2 regions of the Paenibacillus sp. JT22N7 genome follow, and region 2 is predicted to be linked to the other one. Evidence: predicted binding sites of a transcription regulator. Region 2 holds the regulator's gene; the other holds the start of a gene.

Region 1 (3,416 bases), on a different contig from region 2:
CACCTTCGCCAGCTCCTCCCAGTCGACATCATGCTGCTGCTCATTATAGAAACGCGACAGATTGACCGCTGAAAGATTGCAGACACCCCAGCCCGGCAGGCCCTGTTCACCACATGGATTCGTACTAATAATGGGGTTGAAATACCAGCTATTCGACATTTGATTATAATATTCCATAAAAACGACGCCGGGCTCTGCTGACTTCCACGCTGATTCAATTATCATGTGCCAGATATCGCGGGCGCGGACCGTTTTGTACAAAATCACCTTTTTGCCAAGTGCCCGCCAAGCATCCAAATCCCCTGTCCAAAGCTCGTTGTACTGTGCATCCTTCGTATCGGGGAATACAAGCTCCCACTCTAAATCTTCCTTTACGGCTTTCATAAAAGCGTTGCTGACGCATACTGATAAATTCGCGTTCGTCACCTGGCCCATTGTCTGCTTGACTGTAATAAAATCCAGCACATCGGGATGCCAGTCGTTGATCATCAGCATTAAGGCGCCGCGGCGGCTGCCGCCCTGCTCAATCAACCCCGTCGTATAGCTGAACAGCCCGCCCCATGATACCGCCCCGCTTGAAGCGCCATTTACCCCTGCTACAATGGCGCGGCGCGGGCGAAGCGACGATAGATTAATGCCAACGCCGCCCCCGCGCGCCATAATTTCCGTCATTTCCGTCAACGTCTTCATAATGCCGCCACGGCTGTCTGCCGGAGAAGGCAGCACATAACAGTTAAACAGCGTTAATTCCTCGCTGGCACCTGCCCCCGCTGCAATTCTGCCACCCGGCACGAGCTTCCAGTCGTCCAAAATATAGCGAAAACGTTCCGTCCATTCCGCCCGCTTCTCCTCGCTGCCCTCGACTCCGGCCACCGCCTTCGCCAGACGATCCCACATTTCCTCCGGCGCCTGCTCAATGGTCAGCGTCAGCTTCTCAACTGCAGCCGTTATACGCTCACCGTTTCGGAGCTGCACCTCCACCTGGTCCCCCTCACGGGCAACGATCTCTCCGACTTCCTTCGTCGGAAACTTCGGATCATCTTTTGTCAGCACCAGCACGATGTCTCCGGGCTTTGCGCTGCTGGAATCAGCATTTTTCCAGGCATAACGATCGAGAAAAATTTTCTCGCTGAGCCCCTCCAGCCTGCCGCTGCCTATCCTATTTTCCTTTAAGGTTTGTTTCTTCTCCATAAGTAACGCCACCTCTCCTCACATTTGCAAAAACCCACCTATTTGCCCGCTAACACGGTGTCCCACAAATCCGATATATTGTGTCTAAATATCATTATAACATACTACATATTGTGTTTCTCCTTCATTTCCAGCCAAAAACGCCCAATTTTCTCGTTGGCCAAAGCCTGCGCTTTCCTTTGCTTGTCCTCACGCTTTTTTTGGCCCTTTCTTATGAATAGGCGATGAAAGGGCCATACTAGAAACAAAGATTTCAACCTACTCGTTTTGTTCTATTGGACGATGAATGTTTGGCTTAAACGATGAAAGGAGCTGCTCCCTTGTCTTCAGATATTAAACAACCGCTACACGGATCTTCCGCCGCTCCAGAAAGTGCACTAGTCACCCGCAAGCTTCATCCGCTCGTAGATTTGCAATATGACCGTTCCACTTTCGACGAGTTGCAAAGCCGTATTGCCAAAAACGGTCCATGGGATGACTGGACGTTATATCAGCTATCGATGGAAGCGGAGCAGGCGAAACGGATTGAAAGCTTCGAGCAGCTGCAATGCTTGCGCAGTCTGCCAATGCTTGAACCGATGCCTCATCAAATCTCGACCGCGCGCAAGGTGCTGCATGAAATGGGCGGACGCGCCATTCTCGCTGATGAGGTTGGCCTTGGCAAAACGATTGAAGCGGGGCTTGTGCTGAAGGAATACATCGTTCGCGGACTCGTACGCCGTACGCTCATTCTTGTGCCAGCCTCGCTTGTGCTGCAATGGGTGCGCGAGCTGAATCAGAAATTCGGCATTTCCGCCGTCGCTCAGAAAAAAGCCCACACATGGCATTATGACGTCGTCGTCGCTTCGATGGATACGGCTAAACGCGATCCGCATCGCGACGTCATTCTCGGTACCGACTACGATATGGTCATCATCGACGAGGCGCATAAGCTCAAAAACAAAAAAACGACCAACTACCAGTTCGTCACCGAGCTGCGCAAAAAATATTGTCTGCTGCTCACCGCAACGCCGGTGCAAAACAATTTGGATGAGCTGTACAATTTGATCACTCTGCTCAAGCCTGGCCAGCTCGGCCGCCAAAGCGAGTTCGCCGCCAACTTTGTCGTTGACAAGCGTCTTCCGAAAAACGAGGAGCAGCTGCAAACGGCGCTGTCCAGCATTATGATCCGCAATCGCCGCGGCGACGGCGGCATTTCTTTTACGAAGCGTTTTGTGAAAAATATTCCGCTGCAGCTGTCAGCTGACGAGCAGGCGCTTTACGACGCAGTGACCGCCTTCGTGCATGAACGCTACGATGAGAGCGGCCCCGACCTGAGCAGCATGCTGTCCTTGGTCACGCTCCAGCGCGAAGTTTGCAGCAGCCGCGATGCTGTCTTCCTGACTCTCGTCAATATGTTCAAAAAGACGGCTGAGGATTCACCCGTCCGCGCAAAAATATGGGAGCTCGTCGAGTTTATTAAAAAAATTGAAGCCAATACGAAGGCGGAGAAGGCGCTTGAGCTCGTTAAGGAAATGAACGATAAAGTTATTATTTTCACCGAGTATCGGGCTACGCAGGAGTATTTGCTGCAATATTTCCGTTCTCACGACATGATTGCCGTCCCTTACAGGGGCGGGATGAACCGCGGCAAAAAGGATTGGATGATGGACCTGTTCCGCGGCCGGGCCCAAGTATTGATTGCAACAGAGGCGGGCGGCGAAGGCATCAATTTGCAGTTTTGCCACCATATGATCAACTTCGATCTGCCGTGGAACCCGATGCGCGTAGAGCAGCGGATTGGCCGCGTCCACCGGCTCGGACAAACCGAGGATGTCAAGATTTACAACCTATGCACCCTCGGGACGATAGAAGAGCATATTGTGCATTTGCTGCATGAAAAAATTAATATGTTTGAGCTTGTGATTGGCGAGCTGGATCATATTTTGGAGCGTTTTGAGAAAAAGGATGGCTCGCTGGAGCAGCAGCTTGCCCGCATGCTGCTCGAATCAGGCGGCAGCGAAACGGAGCTGCGCGAGAAAATTAGCGATCTCGCCTCCTCGATTACGCAAATTCGCGATGAAGTGCAGCAAGGCCCTGAGCTGCAGGCAAGCGCGCAAATAGTGTCACAAATGACAGCCCTCGGGCAGACGGTGGAGATTAGACATGAATGAGAAGCAGGTACACAAGTTTGTACAGCGATATTTGGAGGCGACGCAGTGCCAGGTTTTGGAGAAATCGCCCTG
Region 2 (3,416 bases):
TTTTACGGACACCGCAGGCTGCTGACGTTGATAAGTCGGGCACGATTTCCGCCTCCGAGGCGATTATGCTCGGCGTAGCGCTATCGCTCGATGCTTTCGGCGCAGGAATCGGGGCCGCGATGATTGGTTTGCCTGCTTTGCTGACAGCGATTGTGATTGCTGCGGCTAGCGCCCTATTTTTGCTAGGGGGCATCAGCTTCGGCTTTCGCTTCTCGCATTGGAAGGGCATGCAGGCGCTGGCGGTACTGCCAGGCATTTTGCTTATTATGATTGGAATATCAAAGCTGCTGTAAAGATGAGGTGGAAGGGCATGAGGATCGGATTAACCGGCGGCATTGCTACTGGAAAAAGCACCGTTGCCCACCTATTAGTGGAGCTTGGAGCGCTGCTGGTGGATGCCGATCAGGTAGCAAGGGAAGTTGTTTTGCCAGGGGAGCCCGCTCTAGCGGCGGTCGCCTCTGCGTTTGGACAAGCTGTGTTACATAAAGACGGTACACTTGATCGGGCAGCGCTCGGCCAAATCGTATTTAATAATAAAGCGCAGCTGGGGCAGCTTGAGGCGATTTTGCATCCGGCTATTCGGTCTACGATGCAGCAGCGAATGGCTGACTATGAACGGCAGCATCCAGGCAAGCTGGTCGTTGCTGATATTCCGCTGCTGTATGAGACGGAGCAGGACCATTTATATGAAGGCGTGCTTGTTGTGTATGTGCCAGAGCATATCCAGTTGGAGCGCCTGATGGCGCGCAACAACGTAGATGAGCAGGAAGCAAGGCGGCGCATGGGGCTGCAACTGAGCATGGAAGAGAAGAAGCGCAGAGCTAATTGGGTCATCGACAACAGTGGAACGCTGACGCAGACGAGGGAGCAGGTTCAGGCGTTTTGGCAGAGCATGGGTCATACATGCTGAGGGCCAAGAGAAGAAAGGTCGCTCGTAGAAGGCTGTTTTTGCTATTATTTATTATCATAGTTGTCATTATTGTCGCTCAGCCCGCATGGATGCTCAAGAAGCTCTATCCTATTGATTATAAGGCCGATATTCGGGCAAGTGCCATTAGCTATCAGGTTGATCCCCATCTGGTGGCGGCCATTATTAAAGCGGAGACGAATTTCCAGACGGGCAAAGTTTCGAAGAAAGGTGCGCTCGGACTGATGCAAATTATGCCGACCACCGCCAAATGGATTGTCGAGAAGGCAGGCTTCGAGCAGGTGACAGAGGAGACGCTGCGCAATCGTGCTGATGTGAGCATCGAGCTGGGGGTATGGTATCTGGCTTCGCTGCACAAACAATTTGATGAAAATAATATCGTTGTCATTGCTGCCTACAATGCAGGACCAGGTAAAGTCCGGCAATGGCTCGATTCGGGGGAATGGGACGGCACGTTCGAAGAAGCCGCTAAAATTCCATATAAAGAAACACGCGATTATGTACAAAAGGTTGTGAAGTATTATAATAAGTACAAAGACTTGTACCCGGAACTTGAGCCGTAAACAGGAAGAAGCTTTGGCTGCTCGTCACTTCAGGACTTAAGCAGCCAAAGCTGTCTGTTATTACAAGAGCTATTTATTAATGGGAGCCCCCTGCAAGGGATTGCTCAGCGATTTGTACCAGACGGCGGGTAATGTACCCTCCGATGGAACCAGCGTCCTTTGTAGCCATGTTACCGTAGTAACCGTCTTGTGGAATCGCGATTCCAAGCTCTTGAGCAACCTCGAATTTCATTTGGTCGAGTGCTGCTGTCGCTTGTGGTACAACCAGTTGGTTGCTGCTGCGGTTTGCGCTCATGTGTGTTCACCTCCTCGCGGTTGGTAAAAGTATTATGTGCGAAAATCCGAACTTCATTACAGGGATTGTTTGGTAATTTTTAGGGATAGCTTAGAAGGGAGGAAAAGAGAATGAAGTGTCCATATTGCGACTACTCCGGAACGAAGGTGCTGGACTCGCGTCCCGCTAACGAGAACAAGTCCATTCGCCGCCGCCGGGAATGTGAGAAATGCAAAAGCCGCTTCACGACGTTCGAGATGATTGAGGAAACGCCGCTCGTTGTCATCAAGAAGGATGGCAGCCGTGAAGAGTTCAGCCGTGATAAAATTTTGCGTGGTTTAATCCGTGCTTGCGAGAAGCGCCCCGTGCCCGCTGAAAGGCTGGAGGTTGTCGTTTCTGAGGTAGAGAAGGAGCTGCGCACAACTGCACACGCCGAGGTGGAGAGCCGTGTCATTGGCGAACTGGTGATGGGACAGCTGTATCCAGTAGATGAAGTAGCTTATGTCCGTTTTGCTTCTGTTTATCGGCAGTTCAAGGACATTGATATGTTCATGAAGGAGCTTAGCAGTCTGCTGTCGAAGGACAGCTCACCCAATGGAATGAAGGATTAAATCTAATGCTGCTTCCGAAGCAGCGGTATGAATAGATTGGAGAAAACAGCGCCGCTCCAGGCGTTGTTTTTTTGTTTTTTTGCGTTAGAACGCCTTAAACAATAGTGAGTTGAATATTAAAACAGTTAAGTGTATAATTATTCATTGTTGAAAGGGAGGTTTTTTTATATGTCATTCAAAATTAGGCTGGCGGAAAAGAAGGATATCGGCAGCTTGACCGAATTAATGCACGACTATATCGTAGGCTTCTATCAAAATCCTTGGCCGGGCACACCAGAAATTCATCAATTAATTGAGCAGCTGCTGGAAAAGCAGGGCGGTATCCAGTTTGTCGTAGAGAAGGAGCAGCAGCTGATTGGCTTTGCTACTTTATATTTTACGATTAGTACAATGAAGACAGCGCGGATTACGCTAATGAATGACTTTTTTCTGCTGGAGCCGTATCGGGATACGGAAGTGGAGGAAGCGCTATTTTTGACATGCAGAACGTACACACAGGAGCAAGGCTTTGCTCATATGTTCTGGATAACAGCTCCGCAAAATAAGCGGGCCCAACAATTTTTCGCTAAAATGGATGCGGTTCAAGGCAGCTGGGTGAACTATACAATTGTCTAGAAAGCCTGATAAACCGCAATAGTATCCTTCAAGTAACTACACCACTTTCAAGTGCGTACTTCCTCAAATGTCGGAAAGGGGCTAGACTAAAACCTGTAGCAAGGTTAACAATTTCCAACATTTGATGAAGGAGTGTGCGTATACATGGAATTGCAATTGGCGCTTGATTTGGTGAACATTGAGGAAGCAAAGGTTTTGGTCAAAGAGGTTGAGTCGTTTATCGACATCGTTGAAATCGGAACACCTATCGTTATCAACGAGGGTCTGCATGCGGTAAAAGCGATTAAAGAAGCTTTCCCTAACCTCAAAGTGCTGGCCGATCTGAAAATTATGGACGCTGGCGGCTATGAAGTGATGAAGGCTTCCGAAGCGGGTGCGGACATTATTACCGTTCTTGGTGTTTCCGACGACTCCACCATTAGGGG

What was found. Region 2 encodes NrdR, which represses ribonucleotide reductase genes. Its sites were predicted from a motif close to AACACNATATATNGTGTT; they were not measured.
Region 1: a site for NrdR is predicted at 1,292-1,309, ahead of AC50Y5_RS15700 (adenosylcobalamin-dependent ribonucleoside-diphosphate reductase). Genes of this name have one in related genera too.

Annotation. Positions count from the first base shown of each region.
Region 1 is NZ_JBXENY010000005.1:280,881-284,296, forward strand. It holds gene AC50Y5_RS15700 (adenosylcobalamin-dependent ribonucleoside-diphosphate reductase) at 1-1,191, opposite strand, end outside; gene AC50Y5_RS15705 (DEAD/DEAH box helicase) at 1,602-3,344, shown strand; gene AC50Y5_RS15710 (YqhG family protein) at 3,337-3,416, shown strand, end outside.
Region 2 is NZ_JBXENY010000001.1:349,145-352,560, forward strand. It holds gene AC50Y5_RS01485 (MntP/YtaF family protein) at 1-293, shown strand, start outside; gene coaE (dephospho-CoA kinase) at 311-910, shown strand; gene AC50Y5_RS01495 (lytic transglycosylase domain-containing protein) at 949-1,491, shown strand; gene AC50Y5_RS01500 (alpha/beta-type small acid-soluble spore protein) at 1,568-1,786, opposite strand; gene nrdR (transcriptional regulator NrdR) at 1,897-2,376, shown strand; gene AC50Y5_RS01510 (GNAT family N-acetyltransferase) at 2,545-2,991, shown strand; gene hxlA (3-hexulose-6-phosphate synthase) at 3,136-3,416, shown strand, end outside.